DNA from 3 places in the Clostridium sp. JNZ X4-2 genome. Region 1 is predicted to be linked to each of the others. Evidence: riboswitches for the same ligand, from Rfam matches in the RefSeq annotation. Region 1 holds a riboswitch; each other region holds the start of a gene.

Region 1 (9,804 bases):
CTTCTGAAGCAAGATCCCTGGCAAAACTATTAATTTCTCCATTTGATTTAACCCCTTCATCCAAAGTAACTCCATTATAATACACTATGGTGTTTCCATTATTCTTTACCCTGTTTAAGTCATTTACTTCTTTTACTTCATTTGAATTTGGTTCTCTTATTACTACTTTGAAGGAATTATCTATTACATTGGGTAATTGTTTTGCAATAGTTGAATTGGTAACTGGAATTATTATCTCCTTGCAAATTGAATTGTAGGGCTTTGAATTTTCCATGTACTTATTTAATTTTGAATTTATATTAAACATGGACATTATATTCAATATAAATGTAACTAAAAGTACATAGCATATTGCCTTGGGCAGTTGAAAAATCATTCCCAGCACTCTTTTAAAACCATTGCTTTTAGATCTTAACAATCTGTCTATACTGTCAAGTATAGGATAAAAAGTAAAATAATTAAATAAATCAAAAAGTAATTTTATAATTTTATAGCATATAAACACAAAAAATGGAATTACAACTGCATATATTATAAAACTATTACTCTCAAAATATTGTGAAAAACTTGCAGGTATTAAATTGTATATCTTTCTATATATTCCGTCATCATGCTGTATAAGTATTTTCTTACATAAATATGTGCCCATTATCAAAGATATTATAAATGAAATACTTCTACTCACATCATTTATATCTGATTTTAAAGCATTAGAAGAAAACTTAATTAGAAATCCCTTTATAAGGGGATATAAAAATATTAATCCTATCATCAATGTTATAGGATTTACATTCATAATCATACTCACCTCTAAACAATAAAAAGTTTTAGAACTTTCTTTATGTCATCCCATAAATATCCTTTCCGCAGTAGATATGACCCCAGTTTTCTATATATCTTATTTTTATCTTTTTCCGACTTTATTATTATTTTATACCTTTTTTCTGCAATATTGTACAACTCACCTTTATCATTTTCTTTTAAATACATGCTCTCTCTTTTTTCATTGCAGTCATCACATTTTTTTAAGATATTTCCAAGTACGCTTTTAACTATACCAAAGTCATATCCTCTTCTTATTAAATAATCTCCTAATCTTTTATATATCTTTTTTGCATTATCTTCACTTTTTACAATGACAGAGTACTTTTTTTCTGCAATATTTAAAGCCGCCTTTTCCTCAAAAGAACTATCTATCAAATTCAGCTTTTCATCTAAAAAGCTTTCATTTATTCCTTTTTTTATTAAAGAATATTTAATTTTATTCTTACCCTGGGAATTAATCTTTTCTTTTATATAAAGTTCCACAAATTTATTATCGTCTATAAACTTGTATTTTCTCAAGAAATCCATAACTTTTTCAATAACATCTTCATCATATTGTTTTTCAACCAGTTTATCCTTCATTTGTTTTTCCGTCTTATAGTTCTTCTCTAATATTTTAAGAGCAGAATTTTTGCATTTCATATAATTGTTTTCATTTATTATACTTTTAAGATACTCTACATCTACAACTTTTCCCTTCACTATATTAAACTTATATACAAGTTCTAGATTACAGGAAAAAGCAAATTCATTATCTATATATATGTTAGTTCTTTCTTTACTTTTCTTCTGGATTTCAATTTTAGTGACTATATGCTTATCCATAATCTTCTCCCTAAATTTATATAAATAATTGATAAAGGTCCACATTAACCATTAAGGTTTTCTTTTCAGTATATGGATAGTAGGATTTTTAAAGACAATTTTAGCTACTTCATATATATCCTCTTTCTTTATATCTTCAATTTTCTCTATGTCATAAATGAATCTATATATATTATCCTCCTTCATGGATTGATGTAAAACATAATTTCCTATATCTGTTGGATCTTCCAGTGTAAATACTACTGCAGTTTTTAATACTTTTTTCATTAAACCCATTGTATTGTCATCAAAAGCTACCTTTTCATTCTTTACATTATTTATACAATCTTCGATAACACGGACAGCATCCTCTATATTTTCTTCTTTTACAGAAGTGTATATGTATAAAGTTTTCACCAAATCCGATAAGTCCAAATCAGTATATATATCATAAGCAAGTCCTTTTTCTTCTCTCAATTTCCTGAATAGAATGGAATTACTGCTTTCTCCAAATTTATGGTTCAATATTCTAAGAGCCATTTCCTGTTTTTTACTCAATCCATAAAAGGTAAACAAGTATATTATTGTACTCTGTTCTATATCCTTTTTATAAGAAATCTTTTTGCAGGAAAGGTTTTTTTCAATTATAACATCATTTCTTTTAAATTCTCTACATTTCCATGTTCCAAAATATTTTAGAATCAACTTATAGATCTCCTCATGCTTATAAGGGGAAACTACTGATATAAAACAATTATTGGGTACATAATATCTATTATAAAATTTAATTAAATCATTTCTTTTATATTTACTTACCTTTTCTTCATTTCCCGTTATGTCGTATCTAAGGGGACCCTTCTTAAATGCCAATTCATTTATTTTTCTAAAGCTATAATCCTCTATATCATCCTTACTGGTTCTTATTTCCGAAAGTATAACTTCTCTCTCCCTTTCAATTTCCTCCCTGGGGAATGTAGAGTTCATAAGCATATCCGAAACAATATCCATAGCTCTTTCTAATTCTATCCACAATGATGTAATGCTATACACCGTAGAGTTATTATCAGTATAAGCATTGTATTCTCCACCTAAAGCTTCCAAATCCATATTTAGCTTTTTATTATCCCTGTGCTCTGTACCTTTAAAAAGCATATGTTCAATAAAATGAGATATGCCTTTTTCATTTATATCTTCATATACAGCACCAATTTTAATACCAGCATGAAAAGCCGCTATTTGAGTATCTCTCTTTATAGTAACAAGTTTTATACCATTAGGCAGGATACTTTCCTTAGCATCAAACATATGAAATTCTCCTTTAAATTTATTAGTATATTCTATTATAGTTTATATTATTGTAAATAAAAAGAGTTGCAATTAAATTAAAATTTGATAATATGTATATACTATGATATGATAAACTTTGTTTTGTAATATAAAAAAGAAAGAGGAATTTCAATGAAAAATATTAATTTTAACGATTTAGACTTGGATCCCAAGATCCTCCAGGCCATAGATAATATGGGATTTGAAGAGCCATCACAAATTCAGGCAGAATCAATTCCAATAATATTAGAAGGAAAAGATGTAATAGGCCAGGCACAGACAGGTACGGGAAAAACTTTAGCCTTCGGAGCACCAATGCTGAGCAGGATAAATTCCAAAGATAAAAAAATTTCCTGTATAATAGTTACACCAACTCGAGAACTCGCCATTCAGGTAAATGATGAATTGTCTCGAATTGCTAAATTCAAAAGAACATCACTGCTTCCAATATACGGCGGCCAGCCTATAGAAAGACAGATTAAATCCTTAAAAAGAGGTGTAGATGTAGTCGTAGGCACACCTGGAAGAATACTGGATCATTTACACAGAAAAACCCTGGATTTAAGCAGCATACAGTTTTTAATAATAGATGAAGCAGATGAGATGCTGGATATGGGTTTTATAGAGGATATAGAGGATATCATCAAATCATGCAGTTCAGACAGGCAGACACTTCTCTTTTCCGCTACTATGCCAAATCAGATAAAAAGATTAGCTTCAAAGTATATGAAAAACGATGTAAAGTATATAGAAATAGCCAAGAACACACTGACCGTAGAAAAAACAAAACAATACTATTATGAAATAAAAAACAAGGATAGGTTTGAATCTTTATGTAGAATTTTAGATGTAGATGAACCTTCAAGCGCTATTATATTTTGCAAAACCAAACGTGGTGTTGATGAATTAGTGGAAGGCATGCAGTCAAGAGGATATAACGTAGAAGGCATGCACGGCGATATGGGACAAAATCAGAGATTAAATACCCTGAGAAAATTCAAGGATGGTTCTCTGGATTTCTTAGTGGCCACAGATGTAGCTGCAAGAGGTATAGATGTAGAAAATGTCTCCCATGTTATAAATTATGATCTTCCTCAGGATACGGAATCCTATGTACACAGAATTGGAAGAACGGGAAGAGCCAATAAAGACGGCATTGCTTATTCTTTAGTAACTCCTAAAGAGTATATACTGTTAAAACAAATAGAAAAGTTTACTAAGAGCAAAATAAAGAGAAAAGAAATTCCTACAGTAGATGATATATTCGAAGCTAAATATAAGAATATAGAAAAACAGATAAGAGACGTTATATCTGAAGGCAATTATAAAAATTTTATTCCAGTGGCAACAGAATTGGATGAGGAATATAATTTAGTAGATGTAGCTGCTGCCCTTATGAAAATAATTTTCGAGAAGGAATTAAGTTTTAATTACAAGGAAAATTCCATAAGTACAGAGGATGAAAACATAAGATTATTCTTTTCCATAGGAAGAATGGATAATATAACTCCAAGAAAATTATTGAAATTTATAACTGAAACCTCTTCAGTGGAAGCTTATGAAATAGGTGATATAGATATATTAAATAAATTTACTTTTATAAACATACCGGAAAGATTCGGAAATATCATACTAAAGAAATCCAATGGTAAAAGACTTCAAGGAAGAAGAGTTTCTGTAGAACTGGCAAAAAGTAAAAAATAATTTTCACTTTACTTTTCTCAGATTAATTTACCTCATAGTGACTAAATCAAGGCCCTATAAATACCATGAAATACGTCCAATGGTTCCTAGGGCTTTTTGCTTATTGTATAGCATTTATAGAAAATACATCATAAACATAAAATGTGTATAAAACAAGTGGAGGCTACATATGAATAAATTAAATTTTAAAGGCAGTGCAATGTTAAACCCTACTCCAGTAGTTCTTGTTACTTCTAAGAACAAATCCAGCAAACTAAATATTTTTACAGTTGGATGGATAAGCACTGTCTGCACCAGAGAGCCAATCATCTCCATGGGAATAAGACCTGAAAGGCTTTCTTATGAATATATTAAGACAAGTGGAGAATGTGTCATAAATCTTCCTGCAAAAGATATGGTTAAGATTGTAGACTATTGTGGTGTTATTTCCGGAAGGACAGAAGATAAAATCAAACACTTTAACCTGCAGCTTAATAAAGGTGTATCCATTTCTACTCCTTCGTTACAAAAATCTCCAATAGCTTTAGAATGTAAAGTAAAATCAGTTACACCTCTTGGAACCCATGACTTATTCCTGCTTAAAGTTTTAAATGTTAAAATAGATGAAAATTTATTGGATTCAAATGGCAAAATACATTTTGACAAGGCAAATCTTATCTGTTACAGCCACGGAGAATATTATAGTTTGAATTCAAAATCACTTGGCTCTTTTGGTTATTCAATTAGGAAGAAAAATAAAGCCCCAAGATAAGGACTTTTATTTAAGCTTTGAAAAATAATAATGCACACACAGTTATAGTTGCCCCGGTTGAATAAGCATTAAATCAATTTATGCTCTGGAACATTTTTATTGGGCAAAGCTGTATTACAGACATGACTACCATGGGAAAACTTAATACCTAAACAGAATTCCCTCACAAACAATATAGGGCTTTAATCCTGACTGTCAATTTGTTTAGAACACATATTACCTTCGCAAACATCTATCCACTGCCCATTGACTAAATTGCTGATTGTTTCAGGCTCTATTTTAAGAGCAAATTCCTTTGAACCAGCAGCAGGGTATACGTATTGAAAATCTTTTATAGACTCATCCAAATATACTTTAATAGGATTTTTTAATCCAAAAGGACATAGTCCTCCTACAGGATGACCTGTAACCTCCAACACTTCATCGTGATTCAGCATCTTCGCCTTGGTTTTAAAAAAGTTTTTAAATTTTTTGTTGCTGACTCTCAAATCACCCCTCATGACTATTACTATATCTTCATCTTTAAGCTTGAATGCCAATGTTTTTGCTATATATTTAGGATCTGTATGTATGGTTTCTGCAGCCTGCTGTACTGTGGCTCCACTATGTGGAAGCTTAAATACAGGATTTTCAATACCCCTATCTAAAAAATAATTAACTACACTTTCTACACTCATCTTCAATTCCTCCAATTTTTTTAAATAAAAAATCTCCTTATAGATAAGCTATAAGAAGATTTACGTACTTCTATATCTTATCTTCCAGGTATTACCTGCTGGAATTAGCACCTTAAAATATAATTTTAGGTTGCTGGACATCATAGGGCCAGTCCCTCAGTCTCTCGCGATAAGAATTGTGATATTTAATTATATAAAGAATATCAAAACATTAACTTTTTGTCAACTTATGTTTTTGATAAATCACAATATTTTTTACAGATTTTTTATTTCTTCCAATAGTTTTAAAGCAGCCTTTTTAGGTCCTTCCTTTTCTCTGCCGCTTATACCTAGACAGGTTCTAAGCTGACCCACCTTTATACCTGACTTAAAAAACTCATCCAGATATCTTCGCAATATTTTATCTGTTTCCTCTTTCTTTTGTACGGGTCCAAATGGATTGGCAAAATAAGTCCCCACAAGTCCTTTTTCAGTAGTAGTTCCCTTGGCAATTCTCTTTCCAGCCCTAAACACTCCTATGGCTTCATCTGTAGATTTAAAAAATTCCAGTTCATCACCATCTTCATAATTGTTTGCATATAAAAATAAATCTATAGGATATCCCTTTGTAATCTCTGTATAACTGGCAACTGGAATAACCAGTCTGGCATTTATCTTGTCGGGATTCATAAATATACTTCTGTCTATCTGTCTAAATGCATATCCCGTATCCAAGTCGTCCAGCCTTACAAAAGCTCCTATTTCAGTGCCATAGGCCAATGGTTTATTATCCTCTTTAATTTTAACCGTACCCATATCATCAAAAACTACAGTCATATCACTTATATAATCTTCTCCCAATTCCCTAAATGCCTCCAGGCTTTCTGATTTCCCAGCACCGCTGTCTCCCATTATAATTATGTTAGCTGTCTTATTATCCTTTGTTACTATATTTACCATAGCTCCATGTATTGGCAAATATCCTTTCTTTATCATTATAAGATTATGAAGGGTCAACGTCATTTTCTTCATATAACCAAAATAATCTATATCTTCACTGTAATTTACATATCCAAGCATTATGCCGTTTTCTGCGTCATCGTAAAAAATAGTTCTTATATCTTCACAATTATCCCTAGCCCCAAACACATAAATTATATCCGGCTTCTTTCCTCTATATTCTTCTTCACTTGCCATTTCAAATAAATTACACAATGTAACCCCATGGGCCATAAAATCCCTGTGAAAATATATATATGCCAAGAGACTCCCAACCTTTGCCGGATAACAAAACCAGTGATTTGGATTTAAAGAACATCCTGCTAGAGGATTGGATTCACATTCACTAAAAAATCCATCTCTTTTATTTTTTCCTGGGTAAATTATAAAAGGAGGATCTAATATTATAGATTGAATAAAGGGTATCTGGTTAAGACATCTATAATCTTCCGGACATGGCCATGCTATATTATTCAATATTAACCCGGCATTTCCACCTGCAGGAAGCTGCCTGTACACCTGAGGTTTATGTCCCAGTACGCTTTCCTCTATCTTTCTATAAGTATCCAATATCAATTGTGAGAATTCATTATTGGCTTCTATAAAGCTTACATTTTCAAGCCCCTCTCCAATTTTATTATTCTGTACAATAGTATACCTTTCTAGTTTTCTCCAGAACCCATATAAATCTTCGATAAATAATATAAATTCATCCCTGTTTTCCAGCAGAATCTTGTAACTTTTATCAAGTTTTAATACTTCTTCTCCCTTCAAGACCATTAGAAGCTTAAACATGGTAATTACTGTATTTAACATTTCTCCATCATCTTTAAAGTCTATATTTCTACAAATATATTTATAAATATTTGTATCTTTATTCTTTATCTTCATAAAGTAATCCTTTAAAACACGTTTAAAAACATTGCTGTCAAATAGCTTTTCTGCAGTATTACAATATTTAGCTGTAAAATTCACCATAACTTTACCATTATTTAAATAAAATTCTTTTTCCATAATGAGCCCCCTATAGATTTATCTTTTTTAACAAATATATAATAAAGTTTTATCACTTTTAAATTAATTAATCAATATTTTAAAACTTGAAATCCAAAGTTTTAAGTTTTTTTCATATATAATTTTGAGTAAAAAAAATACTCCGCCAGATAAAATATCCAGCGAAATATTTATAAAAGCTTTTCTACTTCAACATCATAGTTTCCGTCCGGAGATACAACCGTTGCTCTCTCCCCTACCTTCAGCCTAAATAAAACCTTACCCAGAGGTGATTCTATACTTATCTTCATTTTCTTTACATCTGATTCTACAGAACTTACAAGGGTAACTTGTTCAACTTCATCTACATCACAAAATTTTACTTCTGCCGTCTTATTTATATCGAACACATCTTCATCCTGTGAGCTCTCTATTATTACAGCATTTTTAAGTTGATTTTCCAGTTCCTGTATTCTGGTTTCAGTCATGGACTGATCATCTTTAGCTGCACTATAATCAGCATTTTCACTAAGATCTCCCTGTGCACGGGCAGCTTTCAATGCCGCTTTTATTTCTACCCTTTTAACTGTTTTTAAATATTCCAACTCCTGCTCAAGCTTTTTTTTACCTGATTCCGTCAAAATTACATCTTGCATAAACAATTCACCTACTATTCTAAATTTTCTATAATGTCATTATAAAATTCGTCAATTTATATAAATTTAATACATTTATATATTAATTGTTTTACTACCTTATTATAATATTACTAATTGAATAATACAACCCAAACAAGAAAAACTCAAGACTAATGGTATATTCAGATGAAAAATTTGTAATAATTTATTCCCTTCAAAGTAATATTAAAAACATATTGACATAATAATATTTACCATTATATAATATTATTAGAAACATCTTAAAAGACGTATATGCAGTATTTATAATTTGTATGTATGAGAGCATATAAATCTAAGAGAACCTTACTTGGATTTCATATGCTTTTTTTGGTGGATAAACTTAAAATTCAATAATAATTATATAAAGGGGACTAATTTATGAAGATAAAGCTAAAAAACATTTTTTTCATGTTAATGGGAACATTTTTAGTAGCCTTTGGAACTTATTTTTTTCTAGCTCCAAACCACATCGCAGCTGGTGGCACAAGCGGCATTGCCATAATTATAAACAGTGTATTTCCAAACCTCCCCATAGGCTTATTGATGATGGGAATGGAAGGTATATTATTCACCATAGGGATTATAATAATCGGACCCGTATTTGGTGGTAAGACCATATTTTGCAGCTTCTCTATATCTGCGCTGATTCTATTGCTTGAAAAAATATACCCTAATATAAAACCCTTTAGCAGTGATATTTTGATACAACTTATACTTGGCATATTGATATGTGGAATGGGGATGGGTATAGTATTTAATCTTAATGCTTCCACTGGCGGGACAGATATAATTGCAAAAATAATAAATAAATATACAAAAATAAGCATAGGTAAATCCGTATTGATAGCTGACATAACAGTAACTATAGCTGCCACTATAATACTTGGAATAAATAAAGGAATGTATGCAATTCTAGGGGTAATATTAAATTCTACTATAATCGACAAAGTTATAATAAGTTTAAATTCTTACAAACAAGTTGCCATAATAAGTAATAACGGAAAAAATATAAAAGATTATATTGTAAATGAATTGGAAAGAAGTGCAACTATTTATTATGCTAAAG
Region 2 (9,804 bases), 540 kb from region 1:
ATGGTGTTTGGATTTGCCACCAATGAAACTCCAGAGTACATGCCACTTCCCATATCATTAGCCCATAAACTTTCAAGGAAACTTGCCCAGGTAAGAAAAAATGGAATTATTCCTTATCTTGGGCCGGATGGAAAAACTCAGGTTACAGTAGAATACGAAGGTGAAAAGCCTATAAGGGTGGATACAGTTTTGATATCCTCCCAGCATGAAGAAGGCATAGGACACGAACAAATTGAAAAGGACATAATAGATGAGGTTATAAAAAAAGTAATACCTGAAAAATTTATAGACTTTAGTACAAAATATATTGTTAATCCTACAGGAAGATTTGTAAAAGGAGGTCCAGAGGCTGATTCAGGACTTACAGGAAGAAAAATAATAGTTGATACCTACGGTGGATACGGAAGGCATGGGGGAGGAGCTTTTTCAGGAAAAGATCCTACGAAAGTTGACAGATCAGGAGCATATGCAGCAAGATGGATAGCAAAAAATTTAGTGGCCGCAGGTGTGGCAGACAAAATAGAAGTTGAAATTGCCTATGCAATAGGTGTGGCAAGACCGGTATCTATAAGTGTGGATACCTTTGGTACGGAGAAAATCATTGAAGAGAAGATAATAGAAATTATAAATAAGCTGTTTGATTTAAGACCAGCAGCTATCATAAGAGATTTGGATCTGAGAAGACCCATATACAAGAAAACAGCGGCTTATGGACATTTTGGAAGAACCGATATAGATTTGCCCTGGGAGAAACTTGATAAGGTTGATGAAATAAAGGAAAAGTTGTTTGACAATGTTTTGTACTATTAAAATAAAAAATTCTGTGCTTTTTAAATGTAGTTGACCAGAAATACTGGAGGCTAGATAAGTTGAAAATAAGCTTATCTAGCCTTTTTATTTAAAGTTATAAGAGAGAGGAGATAATAAAATATGCCTGTTAATTTTGCAAAAAGTATTGAGGAGAGGACATTAGAGCATCCATGCTATAATTGTGCCGCCCATAAATATGCCAGAATGCACATACCTGTGGCTCCGAAATGCAATGTGAGCTGCAATTTTTGTAATAGAAAATATGATTGTGTAAATGAATCAAGACCTGGTGTGACAAGCGGAATTCTAACCCCTGAGGAAGCCAGAGACAAATTCAAGGTAGTAAAAAACAGAGTAAAAAATTTGACGGTAGTGGGTATAGCGGGACCAGGAGATCCACTTGCAAATTTCCAAGAGACAAGAAAATCCATAGAATTAATAAAGAAAGAGTGCAGGGATATTACATTTTGTCTTTCCACCAATGGATTAATGCTTCCTGCATATGCCGATGAAATAATAAAGCTGGGAATTACCCATGTTACTGTAACAATAAATGCTGTTGATCCTGAAATAGGCGGCAGGATCTATAAGTTTGTCAATTATCAGGGAAAGACTTTTGTAGGTGAGGAAGCAGGGAAGATACTGCTGAATAATCAATTGTCAGGGCTGAAATATATTGCTGGAAAAGGCATTGTGACAAAGGTTAATATTGTGATGATAAAGGGAATTAATGATACTCATATCCCTGAAATAGTGAAAAAAGTTAAAGAATGCGGTGCCTATATGACCAATATAATGCCTCTAATACCTGTAAAGGGCAGTGTATTTGAAAACAGGGATACTGTAAATGAATCTGAATTGAAGAACATGAGGGAAAAATGTGAACCACATTTAAAACAGATGTATCATTGCAGGCAGTGCAGGGCGGATGCCATAGGAAGTTTGAATAAAGATGTATCAGCTCAGTTCAGGGATTACAGGAAAAATATAATTTCTCTTGACAAGCCTGAGAAAATCCATAGAGACCATAAGGAGAACAGGGACTATAGATTTGCCGTGGCCAGCAGTTCAGGAGATTATATAGATGAACACTTTGGACATGTGTCCCAGCTGTATATATATGATGTGATAAAAGAAAATATCAAGTTTTATGAGAAAAGAAATGTGGAGGTGTATTGTAGAGGTCCACAGGAGTGTACTGGACATGATGACAGAATATCCGGTATTATAAAATGTGTGGATGATTGCGACGGAGTACTTGTATTGCGCATTGGCTTTGAACCTGTAATCAAGCTTCATGAAAAAGGCATAAGAGTATTTCAGATGTACAGCACCATAGAGGAGGGAATAGAAAAGGCAATGGAATTGATGAAGTAGAAAAAAGAATAGGAAGATTAATTTTATTTCTTGACAATATATATGCTATTTGGTATAGTAAGTAATATAATCAAATAATTTGAATAAAATTCTTATCAAGAGAGACGGAGGGACTGGCCCTATGATGTCCGGCAACCTGAATTTATTTAACGGTGCCAATTCCAGCAGATTATAATCTGAAAGATGAGAAACAAAGATTACTTTCTTGTATCTATCTTTACAGGAAAGTTTTTTATTTTATATAGGTTTTTTCGTAAGATTACAAAAAGTTGACTAGAAACACTAGAGACTTATTTTTGTAGAGATAAGTTTCTGGTGTTTTTTGCATTTCATTTTCGGATATTTTATAAAAACTCAATATTCAGACAAAAAAAGAAGAATGGTATATAAACAAAAGCATACCTGATGAAAAAGAAGGTGCAAAAGTCAACAAATGGGTATCAGATGCCATAGGAGCGCCTGTAAGCGCCATTACTATTATGCAGATGATGGAGTCATAAAAGACAGGGATATACAGCAGTGGACAGCTGGAAGTAAGACGATCGGTGCGTTTCCTAAAAATGCAAAGGTAAAGGTCAGTGATATAGTAACCCATCAATTTGACAAATATGGCAATTCTGGATCACAGCCCAATTATATAGTCAAAGAATAATATGAATATAAAATCCCATGGGAGGGGAGTTTTGAATGAAAAAAGTAGTGAAAAAATCTAAACAGGAAAGTGTAAATATAAAGGATAGGCAATATAAAATTGTAATTGATAATGTAAGAAAATGTTATAATATAAAATCACAAAATCGTCAGAAAGATGAAGAATTTTTAACACTTGATAATTTTAATTTAAAGGTAAAAAAAGGAGAATTTATTACAGTGGTAGGTCCAAGCGGCTGCGGGAAATCTACCTTTTTAGATATTCTGGCAGGGCTGTCAAGACCTACATCAGGAAAGGTTTATATAGATGGGAAGCTGATTACGGCACCTGCTCTGGACAGAGGAATTATACTGCAGGGTTATGCACTGTTTCCATGGAGAACTGTAGAGAAAAATATTGAGTTCGGCCTTGAAATAAAAGGCATGACAAAAGATTTAAAACATCAGATAAGTAAAAAATTTATAGATCTGGTAGGATTAAATGGATTTGAAAACAGATATCCCCATGAACTGTCGGGAGGAATGAAACAAAGAGTTGCCATTGCCAGGGCACTGGCCTATGATCCTGAGGTGCTGCTTATGGATGAGCCTTTTGCAGCAGTAGATGCCCAGACCAGGGAGTCTCTTCAGGAAGAATTATTGAATATATGGGAGAAGACAAACAAAACTATTGTGTTTATTACCCATAGTATTGAAGAAGCGGTATTTTTGGCCGATAGAGTGGTGGTGATGTCAACTAACCCCGGCAGAATTAAGGAAATCATAAATATAAAACTTCCAAGGCCAAGGATTAATTCTCAAATCAGAACTTCTCAGGAATTCAATTCCAACAGGAATAGAATATGGGAGCTTCTCCACGGAGATGCTGATAAAATTCAAGCAGAAGCTATGGTATAAATTTAAATATGTAAATACTTTTATAAAATAATGGGAGGTTGTAATTTATGAAATTCGATTTAAATACTTCTGTGGTAAAAACACGGGAAGAACGCCTTGGTACTATTATTGGCTGGAAAACAGGAAAAGCTTCCGAGCTCTCCAGGGATTCTTCATATACCTGCGGAGGCTGCAGGGGAAATGGTGGAAAAAGACTTTGTGAAACCATAGGACCATTTACCCAGGGCTCAGGATGCAGTGAGCAGATGGTAGAATGTCAGGCTGGTAATATAAGAGATGCGGTTTTGATTCAACATTCGCCCATAGGCTGCGGTACAGGTCAGGCAGCCTATAATTCCATATACAGGAATGGATTGGCAATCAGAAACCTGCCGGTGGAAAATATTAAAATAATTAACACTAATATAAAGGAAACGGATATGGTATTTGGAGCTCTTGGCAAATTGGAACAATCCATAAGAGATGCCTGGAACAGGCATCATCCTAGAGCAATTTTTATTGCCACATCCTGTGCCACAGGAATTATTGGTGAAGATATAGATAGTGTGGCCGGCAAAATGCAGGAGGAACTTGAAATACCGGTTATCCCCATGTACTGTGAGGGATTTAGATCCAAACACTGGAGCACGGGATTCGATGCCACCCAGCATGGAATACTGAGGCAGCTGGTACGCAAAAATCCAAAGAAACAGGAAGATCTGATCAATGTAATAAATTTATGGGGAAGTGATGTATTTACGCCTATATTGGGGGAACTTGGACTTAGGGTTAATTATATAGTGGATTTGGCAAAGGTTGAAGATTTGGAACAGCTCTCAGAAGCTGCAGCTACTGTTGGATTTTGCTATACGCTTTCTTCTTATCTGGCCGCAGGACTTGAAGAACAATTTGGGGTTCCCGAAATTAAAGCTCCACAACCCTATGGTATAGCAGGAACGGATGCCTGGATAAGAGAAATTGCAAGAGTTACCCACAGAGAAGAAAAAGCAGAGGCATATATAGAAAGGGAACATAAGAAAATAGCTCCAAGACTTGCCGAACTTAGAAAACTTCTTAAAGGAAAAAAAGGCTATGTAGCTACGGGATCAGCATATTCTCATGGACTTATTGCAGTACTTAAGGAACTGGGTGTGGAAGTGGATGGTTCCTTGGTATTCCATCATGATCCAATATATGACAGCAATGATCCAAATAAAGATTCATTGAAATTCTTAGTAGATAATTATGGGGATGTACCAAACTTTACAGTAAGTAACAGACAGCAGTATCAGTTTTATATACTGCTTAAGAATGTAAAACCTGATTTCATTCTTATAAGACATGCAGGTCTTGCTCCATTGGCTTCACGTATGGGAATTCCATCTGCACCACTTGGTGATGAACACCATGCAATAGGCTATGAAGGAATTTTAAATCTAGGTGAAACCATTTTGGATATACTGGCACATAAAAAATTTCATCAGGATCTTAAGCAGCATGTTAAACTGCCATATACAAAATGGTGGCTTGCTCAGGAAGATCCTTATGCACTTAAAAAAGATAATTTTGTAAAAGCAGAATATTAAAAATAACAGTATTGATTTTAATAGAAGAGGAGTGAACACAGTGCCTAATGTAAAACTAGAATGTAAAGATATAAATCAAATTACAAAAAAATCAAATTCAATCGAGCAGATAAGATATGGCTGCGCTCTTGGGGCCATGCACAGTGCCTTTGCAATTCCAAGAGTAATACCCATTGCCCACTGCGGCCCGGGCTGTGTGGATAAACAGACAGCCAACATAGCTTTTTATAATGGTTTTCAAGGAGGAGGCTACGGTGGAGGATCAGTTGTACCAAGTACTAATATTTATGAGAAGGAAGTTGTATTCGGTGGGGAAGACAGGTTGAGGGAACTTATAGGTGCTACCTTTAAAGTTTTGGATGCAGATTTGTTTGTGGTTATGACAGGTTGTATTCCCGATACTGTGGGAGATGATGTGGGATCTGTAGTAGGCGAATTCCAGGACAAGGGTTTGCCTGTAGTTTATGCTGAAACAGGAGGGTTTAAAGGAAATAATTTTACAGGCCATGAGTTGGTTGCAGAGGCTATTATTGACCAGTATGCAGGTGATTACAATGGACCTCTTGAAAAAGGGCTTGTAAATGTATGGTCCCTGCTGCCTTTCCACAACACCTTCTGGAGGGGTGATCTGGCTGAAATAAAGAGGATACTGGAGGGAGTGGGACTTAAAGTAAATATTTTATTTGGACATGAGTCCCAGGGAGTTTCAGAATGGAAAAATATAAAAAAGGCTCAATTTAATTTGGTATTGTCACCGTGGCTTGGGCTTAAGACTGCAGAACATTTAAAAAAGAAGTATGGGCAGCCTTATTTGCATATTTCAACTATTCCAATTGGAGCAAAGGAAACCAGCAGCTTTTTAAGGAAAGTTGTGGACTTTGCAGGAATAGATAAAAGTAAATCAGAGAAATTCATAGAAAAAGAAGAAAAAAAATACTATGAGTATTTAGAGGATTTTTCCGATTTTTATGCAGAGTACTGGTGGGGACTTCCTGCAAAATTTTCTGTCATAGGTGACAGTGCATATAATTTGGCCTTGACAAAATTTTTGGTAAATCAGCTTGGACTTATACCTGCAAGGCAGATTATTACTGAAAACCCCCCTGAAAAATATAGAGAGGCTATCCGTAATGAATATAAGAATATAGCAGAAGATGTTTCTACTGATGTGGAATTTGAAGAGGACAGCTATGTAATTCATGAAAAAATAAGGGAAACTGATTTTGGTCATAAACCACCTATTATTTTCGGAACCACCTGGGAAAGAGATCTTGCTAAAGAGTTAAAGGGGTTCATAGTGGAAGTGGGTTTTCCTGCATCCTATGAGGTGGTTTTATCAAAGTCTTATGTAGGATACAAAGGAGCACTTACATTGATTGAAAAAATATATACCACTATAGTAAGCGCAAGTGCATAGTTTTTCGAATATTGATTTTAATATAAAATTTTATAATAAAAAAGACATGGAGGAATAATATATGAGGCAAATAGCAATTTATGGTAAAGGCGGCATAGGCAAATCGACAACTACACAAAACCTGACAGCAGGATTATCTGAAATTGGGAAAAAGGTAATGGTAGTGGGCTGCGATCCAAAGGCAGATTCTACAAGGCTGCTTTTAGGTGGACTGGCACAGAAAACAGTGCTGGATACGTTGAGGGAGGAAGGCGAGGATGTAGATCTGGATTACATTTTGAAAAGAGGATTCAACGGAATAAGATGCGTTGAATCAGGGGGACCAGAACCGGGAGTAGGGTGTGCAGGAAGAGGTATTATAACTTCTATAAATATGCTGGAGAGGCTGGGTGCATATACAGAAGATCTGGACTATGTGTTTTATGATGTACTAGGTGATGTGGTATGCGGAGGTTTTGCTATGCCCATCCGTGAAGGAAAGGCAAAGGAAATATATATTGTGGCCAGCGGTGAGATGATGGCACTTTATGCAGCTAATAATATATCAAAGGGCATAAAAAGGTATGCCAATAAAGGCGGTGTGAGACTTGGTGGAATAATATGCAACAGCAGAATGGTGGACAATGAGAAAGAATTGCTTAAGGCATTTGCCGAGGAAATGGGAACACAGCTGATTTATTTTGTCCCCAGGGACAATGTGGTACAAAGGGCAGAAATCCATAAACAGACTGTTATAGAATTTGATTCAGGTTCAAATCAGGCAGAGGAATACAGATCCCTTGCAAGAACTATAGAGGCAAACAATAATTTTGTGATACCAAAACCTATGTCCCAGCAGAGATTGGAGGAAATATTTCTGGAGCATGGTCTTATAGACAAAAATTTAAGTGCTGTCTAAAATATTATCATCAATTTCATAATGAACTTTAAGAGATGATAAATATAACTTAACTTCCTGTGGATTTTACAGCAGGAAGCTTTTTTTTTAGTGTTATAATATTAAGTAATTCTTGGGTTTAGATGAGTTTGCTCATAAGGAATACTTTTGTATATAAACCTTAGATAAATTTATTCAGAGACACAGTATTGTTTATTCCGCTCAGGTGTTAACAATGGTGATCTCCAGATAAACTTGGAGGGATAATTATAATGAAAAGAAAAATTCTGGTGAGTTCATGCCTGCTGGGGCAAAAAGTCCGTTATAATAATGGGGATGCAGCTTGTTATGATCCCCGCTTTCTTAAATGGTTCAAGGAAGGACGACTTATAGGTATTTGCCCGGAGGTATCAGGAGGTCTTCCTGTTCCAAGACCGGCTTCCCAGAGACAGGGAGATAAAGTAATTACTAGTGCTGGATTGGACGTGACCTCTGAGTATGAAAAAGGAGCACAGGCAGCTCTTTCCCTGGCAAAAGATCAGAATGTAATATTGGCCATTCTAAAGCAGAATAGTCCGTCTTGTGGAAGTTCATGTATTTATGATGGTACATTTACCGGTACTAAAAAGTTAGGCCAGGGGAAAACCACTGAATTACTGCGACAAAATGGTATCAAAGTGTTTGGGGAAGATCAATTAGATGAAGTTGAAAGGGAAATAGACAAATGGACAAAAACAGAATAAGACTTTTAAATGTTGATGATGAGGATCTGAATTTTATAAGAGAGCTTATTCAAGAGGATGGTTTTTATCCTCTTGAATCAAATTTTAGTATGGATGAAGAAGAAAAAATCGTGCCTACATCGGGATCTCATAACTGCGGTGGGAGGTGCATTATAAAAGCACATGTTAAAAATAATCGTGTAGTGAGAATATCCACTGAGGATGATATTCCTGATACAGAAAAAATGCCACAGCTAAGGGGATGTTTGAGATGCCGCTCTTATCGCAATCGCATGTATAACTGTGACAGATTAAAGTATCCTATGAAACGCAGGGGAAAACGGGGTGAAGGCAGGTTTGAACCCATTAGCTGGGATGAAGCCCTGGATACTATTGCAGACAATTTAAAAAGAATTATGCATGAATACGGACCGGATTCCATATATATTCAATATGCAACTGGAAATGAAGGAAAACTTTCAGAAAATGTGTGGATGAAAAGACTTCTTGGCATGTATGGAGGGTATTTATCCTATTATGGAACCTACAGTACGGCTTGTACCCAAGCGGCTACTCCCTATACTTTTGGTACTGTATATACTGGAAACAGCAGGGAGGACTGGGTTAATTCGAAACTCATCATTTTGCTTGGATTTAATCCGGCAGATACCATACATGGAACAAATACTTCCTATTATCTTAAAATGGCAAAGAAGGCAGGAGCAAGAATAATAAGCATTGATCCTATTTATTCCAATACGGCAGTTGCCCTTGCAGATGAATGGATTCCCATTAGGCCCACTACAGATAATGCACTGCTGGATGCAATGGCATATGTTATGATTACCGAAAACCTGCAGGATCAGAGATTTTTAGATAAATACTGCCTTGGTTTTGATGAGGAACATATGCCGCCGGGTATTCCATATGGAAATTCCTATAAGAACTATGTGCTTGGAAAGGGAATTGATAAAATACCAAAAAACCCTGCCTGGGCTGAAGCTATTACAGGGGTACCCAGAGAAACTATAATCAGATTGGCAAGAGAATATGCTTTAAATAAACCAGGTGCATTGATACAGGGATTTGGGCCTCAAAGACATGCCTATGGAGAGCAGATAGCCAGAGGCGGAACGGTTCTAGCTTCTATGACAGGCAATGTGGGTATCAGCGGAGGCTGGGCATCAGGTACGGGATATCCAGTTAGGGAGGGTTATGTGGCATCAATTCCCCATTATAATCCCAATAAAAGTAAAATCTCCATGTTCAGCTGGCCGGATGCCATAATCAGGGGCAAAAGTATGGGAACCAACCTGGGTGTTAAAGGCACAGACAAATTATCTTCCAATATAAAACTCATATTTAATTTGGGGGGAAACTGTCTTGTAAATCAACATACAGATTCAAATGGTACTGCAGAGCTTTTGAAAAATGAGCATCTGGTAGAGCTTATTGTGACAAGTGATCATTTTCTAACTGCAAGTGCAA
Region 3 (5,739 bases), 1.2 Mb from region 1:
GAGGTCGTTTTTGAATCTATTTATTTTAAATTAACATTAGCAAGTCTTACTTGCCCTATGCGCTTGCTTTTCTAGATATGCTTGGAATGATGCTTGCTTCCAAGGGTGACTCATTGGTGGCAGGTAGCGCTTATGTTTTTTAGGGTTATCTTCTACAAAATCAAAATTCTTTGACTTAGTTTCATGAACCTGTAATTCTTCTAAACCATATATTTTATTGCCTACACTGACGTATAAACCATCATTAAAGGCTTTTATAACTAAGGCATCAGTACCTTTTCTAAAGTAAATAGGATGGTTGTTGGCATCAACAAGTTTATAATACTTATTATTGAATTTTACACAATGTCCACAATCAATCTTACGATCTGCTAAAACAGCAAGTGTTAAATTAATTTTATCAATAGATGGTTGTTTTTCAAACACAGATTTGGTATGATTGATTTCAAGAGCAAATTTGGTATTGAATTCTTTTATGTAGTGATTCAAGAATTCATTTGCCTGTTCCAGGCTTGTTACACCTGCTAGCTCAAGTTCTAAGGGTAATCGTGATTGTAATGTTTGGAATAGGCGTTCTACACGACCCTTTGCTTGAGGGACACTACTAGTTTTAATTTCAATACCTAATTGTTTGCAGGCATATCCAAATTGTGTAAAGGTATCCTCCTCTGTAGTTGGAGCTTTCTTTTGTTTGTATTCAAATACAGTTCTTCGATCAGTGAATAACATATATGGGATACCGTATTGTACAAGAATCTGATTCAATACATTGTAATATCCTTTCAGGGTTTCCTGTTCATCAAAGTACCCGCCAACAATAGCACCAGTTGAATCATCAATGGCTATGTGGAGCTGGGATTTAGTGTTTCCAAACCAAAGATGTAAAGATGCATCCATCTGGATCATTTCACCAAAGTAAGCACAACGTGGTCGGCGCGGATGAGCGTCTTCAATAGCAATAATGGATCTATCAATTTCTAACTTATCGTCTGTGGATAAATTGGAACTTTTTTGTTTCTCTAGTAATTCCATTTTCACCCTCATTTTCGTAACACGACAGGCTTTGGGAGATATGATATGTTCAGCCATAAGGATTGTGTTAATAGTGCTAGGAGCAATAGAAATGCCTTCATAAGCAGCTAAAAGCTCAGAGTAGTGTGTAAAGTTTGCTCCATGATATTTAGTTTGATATAAATCAATAATTTTACGTCTAGTCTCTTCTGAAAAGCAATTGATAGGCTTGCGGCCTTTATTCCCGTGGACAAAGAAATCCTTGCCCTTAGCACAATATCCATTTACCATTCTATTCACATGTCTAACAGAACAATCAAGACGAATAGCAGCAGCTTTCTTATTACCATTGGTTTCTACTAATTTTTTAATAATCTTATATTTAAAATCTTCTTTCATACTTAATTCTACCTTTCTAATTATGTCCACCTCATTTCTTATTGTCATGAGGTATATTCTAACATTATTTTTTATTTATTTGGGACATAATCGCAAATGGTATACTAAGACATTATCACAAATCAATCATAGTCAATAATAAAAAATTAACATTACATATTGACATAATAAAAATAAGTTGTATAATCTAATTTATAAAATAAATTCGTAAAAATCAAATATATCCTTATCAAGAGAAACTGAGGGACTGGCCCTTTGAAGTTTCAGCAACCACATATATGTGATGGTGCTAAATCCAGCAGAACATTGTTCTGAAAGATGAGGAAAGGCATAAAAACCCTTTCACGGGTTTTTTTTATGCCTCTCAACCTCTTCTTTGTATGAAGAGGTTTTTTATTTTATATATGAAATTACTGTAAAACTGCAATATATGGTTAAAAAAATTGACTGAAATTTTAAAGGAGGAAAAAGGATGATATGGCTAAAAAATATCAACAAGATTTATACGAGTAAAACTAATACAGTTGAAGCTTTAAAAAACATTAATCTTCACATTAAAGCTGGTGAAATTTTTGGAATTATAGGATATAGTGGAGCTGGAAAGAGTACTTTAATTCGTTGTATAAATTTATTGGAACAGCCAACTTCCGGAGAAGTAATTGTAAATGGAAAGAATTTAACCCGTTTATCTTCAAAAGAACTGAGAAAAAGTAGAGAAAAAATTGGAATGATATTTCAAAATTTTAACCTTATGAAAAACAGAACGGTATTTGAAAATGTGGCTTATCCTTTAAAGAGAAAGGGTTTGAGTAAAAAAGGCATAGAAAAAAAGGTGCTGGATCTTTTAAAACTGGTGGAACTAAGTGACAAAATAAATGTATACCCTTCACAGTTAAGCGGTGGACAAAAACAAAGAGTTGGAATTGCCAGGTCACTGGCAAATGACCCTGAAGTGCTTTTATGCGATGAAGCAACATCCGCTTTGGATCCACAAACAACTCGGGCAATTTTAAAACTTTTAAAAAACATCAATGAAAAATTAAAATTGACAATAGTAGTTATAACCCACCAAATGGAAGTTGTGAAGGATATATGCCAAAGGGTTGCAGTAATAGATTCCGGTAAAATAGTGGAGGAAGGAAATATTATAGATATATTTACAAATCCAAAAGTTAATATAACAAAGAAATTTATATCCTCATTATTTCACTATGAAAAAATCTACGATTTCCTTAAAGAGGGAAACTCTGTAGGTGAAATAGAAGAAATAACTGAAGAGGAGAGTATTGTTAAAATATCTTTTACCGGGCAAAAAACAGGTCAGGCTTTTATTTCAAAGATTTCCAGAAGGTTTAAAATAGATGCCAGTATATTGTTTGGAAATATAGAGATAATCCAAAATGTACCTATAGGAAACTTAATAGTAAAATTAAGAGGCAGCAACGAAGGAGTAGATAGTTCAATAAGGTATTTAGAGGAAAATAATATACATGTGGAGTATGTGAATATTAAAAAAGATGATTCAAAACTAAAAGTTGGAAATAATTAAATTTCAAACATGAAAATTAAAAAAATTATGAAGGTGATAAATAATGATTGAATTTTTAGGAAAGATAGCACCAAATTTGGTGAATCTATATCCTGAGATGATAAAAGCAATATTTGAAACTTTTTATATGGTAGCCATTTCAGGAATCATATCAACAGTAGTTGGAACAGTAATGGGAGTTACCCTGGTTGTTACAAAAGAAGAAGGCATACTGGAGAATAAGATTATTAACAGTATACTTGGTAAAATAATAAATATTTTCAGATCCATACCGTTTATTATTCTCCTGGCAGCTATAATTCCTCTTACAAGACTTTTAGTAGGTACTACCATAGGTACGAAAGGAGCACTGGTGCCGCTTATATTCGGGTGCACTCCTTTTATTGCCAGGCAAATAGAATCAGCACTGCTTGAGATAGATAAGGGGGTGATTGAAGCTGCACAATCAATGGGTTCAAGTCCTTTTGAAATAATTTTTAGAGTAATGCTTCTTGAAGGGCTGCCTGGTATTATCCATGCTCTTACAATAACAATTATAAGCCTTATTGGATTATCTGCCATGGCGGGTACTGTAGGGGGAGGCGGACTAGGAGATTTTGCCATACGCTATGGATATCAATATTTTCAGACAGATGTTATGGTGGCCACAATAATTGTACTTTTAGTTATTGTAAATCTTATTCAACTTGTAGGAGATATTTTATCAAAATTGACAGCACATTAATTTATAGACTAGGGAGGTCTTGAAAATGAAAAAAATTATAGGATTATTTTTAACAGTTATATTGTCTCTTGGAGTTTTGGCAGGCTGCGGTTCCAGCAATAGTGCTGGACAAACTACCAGCAATAAGAAACAGGTGGTGAAGATAGGCATAACGGGTGATGATCACAAGATTTGGGACAAAGTCAAACAAAACCTGGCAAAAGAAAATATTGATCTGCAGATTGTAAGCTTTGCAGATTATGTACGTCCTAATCTGGCACTTTCCGATGGAGAAATTGATTTGAATTCATTTCAGCATTATGCTTATCTGAATAAATTCAAAACAGAACACAAACTGAAGATCAGTGCTATAGGTGAAACTGTACTTGCACCCCTTGGAGTGTATTCAAATAAAATAAAATCCATTAAGGATGTTGCAGAAGGTGCAAAAATAGCTATTCCAAATGATCCAACAAATGAGGGCAGAGGATTGAACCTGCTTCAAAGTGCTGGCCTAATAAAATTAAAAGAAGGAATTGGCCTTTTGCCAAAACTTCAGGATGTAACTGAAAATCCAAAGAATATTCAATTTGTAGAACTTGTTGCTACCCAGATTCCAAGATCACTTCCAGATGTGGATGCAGCAATAATAAATAGTGGAGTAGCTATAGATGCCAAACTCAACCCGGTTAAGGATTCAATTTATCTGGAAGATGTATCTAATAAAAATGCAAAACCATATATAAATGTAATTGTGGCCAGAGACAAGGACAAAAACAATGCTGTTTACAAAAAAGTAGTTAAGGCTTATCAAACTGATGAAATAAAGAAACTTATAAAAGAAACTTATAAAGGATCAGAAATTCCTGTTTTTTAAGCTTGGTTAAAAATTGGAGATTTAAGATATGTTTGAAATTTAAAAATATTATTTTATGGAGAAATATTGTTTCATTAAGGCATTTACTTGTGAAGAGGATTTAGATAAAATAGATGTTATATAAATTACAATAGGTAAAAATAATATTAGCAGTATTTGGAGGAGTTTATTATGAATAAAAGTTTTGCTACAAAGCTAATTCACCTTGGAGAACAAAATCCGGAATCCATTTCTAAATCTAAGACTTTACCTATCTCTATGACTTCCGTATTTGCTTTTGATGATGTAGAAACATTGGATGAAGTTTATGAGGGAAAAGCCAAGGGATATGTGTATTCTAGAAACGGGAACCCGGTTCATGATGCATTAAAGGAAATAATGTGCAGTGTTGACGAGGGAGAAGATGCCCAGGTCTTTTCATCTGGAATGGCAGCTGTTTCCATGTCAATTTTATCTCTGGTAAAGTCAGGAGATCATATAATAGCAGACAATGTATTATACGGTGGAACTTATCAATTCCTTAAGAATGAATTGAGTAAATTCAATATAGACGTTACTTTTGTAGATACCATAAATGAGCCCATGGAAAAATATTTTAGGCCCAATACAAAATTGGTGTATGTGGAAACTATATCAAATCCACTGATGAAGGTAGCTGATTTAAGGGCAATATCTAATATGACTCACTCTCACAATGCAAAATTAATTGTGGACAATACTTTTGCCACTCCTATAGTATGCCAGCCTATAAAGTTGGGCGCTGATATAGTGGTATACAGTGCAACAAAGTATTTGTGCGGTCACAGTGATGTAACTGGCGGAATTGCAGTTTCAAATAAAGAACTTACCCAGAACATAAGAAATATAGGGGCGCTTTATGGTCCCATGATGAGTCCTTTTGATGCATGGCTTGTTATAAGAAGCCTTAGAACTTTGGAGATTAGAATGATACAGCACTCTCAAAATGCTATAAAATTGGCAGATTTTTTGGAGAGACATGGTAAAGTGAAAAAAGTTTATTATCCTGGACTAAAATCTTCACCTTCAAGGGAGATAGCCAGCAAAAATTTTATCAATGGCTTGTATGGAGGAATGCTCAGCATAGATGTAGTTAATGGAGAAAAGGGAGCTTATGAACTCATAAGGGCACTTGACACTATAAAATTTGTACCTAGTCTGGCAGGAGTTGCCACATCTGTT

Evidence for each region. Region 1 has a riboswitch for S-adenosylmethionine ahead of ACYUJ6_RS13295 (YbaK/EbsC family protein). Riboswitches for the same ligand answer to the same signal wherever they lie in the genome.
Region 2: another riboswitch for S-adenosylmethionine. It lies ahead of ACYUJ6_RS10700 (hypothetical protein); the one in region 1 lies ahead of ACYUJ6_RS13295 (YbaK/EbsC family protein).
Region 3: another riboswitch for S-adenosylmethionine. It lies ahead of ACYUJ6_RS07825 (methionine ABC transporter ATP-binding protein); the one in region 1 lies ahead of ACYUJ6_RS13295 (YbaK/EbsC family protein).

What each region holds. Positions count from the first base shown of each region.
Region 1 covers NZ_CM142685.1:2,764,665-2,774,468, forward strand. The annotation lists gene ACYUJ6_RS13270 (transglutaminase-like domain-containing protein) at 1-796, opposite strand, end outside; gene recX (recombination regulator RecX) at 811-1,650, opposite strand; gene ACYUJ6_RS13280 (M16 family metallopeptidase) at 1,702-2,934, opposite strand; gene ACYUJ6_RS13285 (DEAD/DEAH box helicase) at 3,088-4,659, shown strand; gene ACYUJ6_RS13290 (flavin reductase family protein) at 4,829-5,410, shown strand; gene ACYUJ6_RS13295 (YbaK/EbsC family protein) at 5,593-6,087, opposite strand; SAM riboswitch class I at 6,162-6,263, opposite strand; gene ACYUJ6_RS13300 (phosphoenolpyruvate carboxykinase) at 6,343-8,079, opposite strand; gene greA (transcription elongation factor GreA) at 8,250-8,714, opposite strand; gene ACYUJ6_RS13310 (YitT family protein) at 9,117-9,804, shown strand, end outside.
Region 2 covers NZ_CM142685.1:2,226,459-2,236,262, reverse strand. The annotation lists gene metK (methionine adenosyltransferase) at 1-810, shown strand, start outside; gene nifB (nitrogenase cofactor biosynthesis protein NifB) at 931-2,187, shown strand; SAM riboswitch class I at 2,277-2,377, shown strand; gene ACYUJ6_RS10700 (hypothetical protein) at 2,621-2,839, shown strand; gene ACYUJ6_RS10695 (ABC transporter ATP-binding protein) at 2,875-3,735, shown strand; gene ACYUJ6_RS10690 (nitrogenase component 1) at 3,783-5,300, shown strand; gene ACYUJ6_RS10685 (nitrogenase component 1) at 5,341-6,717, shown strand; gene nifH (nitrogenase iron protein) at 6,779-7,615, shown strand; gene ACYUJ6_RS10675 (2-thiouracil desulfurase family protein) at 7,867-8,337, shown strand; gene ACYUJ6_RS10670 (DMSO/selenate family reductase complex A subunit) at 8,319-9,804, shown strand, end outside.
Region 3 covers NZ_CM142685.1:1,609,942-1,615,680, forward strand. The annotation lists gene ACYUJ6_RS07820 (ISNCY family transposase) at 37-1,410, opposite strand; SAM riboswitch class I at 1,634-1,735, shown strand; gene ACYUJ6_RS07825 (methionine ABC transporter ATP-binding protein) at 1,883-2,959, shown strand; gene ACYUJ6_RS07830 (methionine ABC transporter permease) at 3,003-3,683, shown strand; gene ACYUJ6_RS07835 (MetQ/NlpA family ABC transporter substrate-binding protein) at 3,709-4,539, shown strand; gene ACYUJ6_RS07840 (trans-sulfuration enzyme family protein) at 4,711-5,739, shown strand, end outside.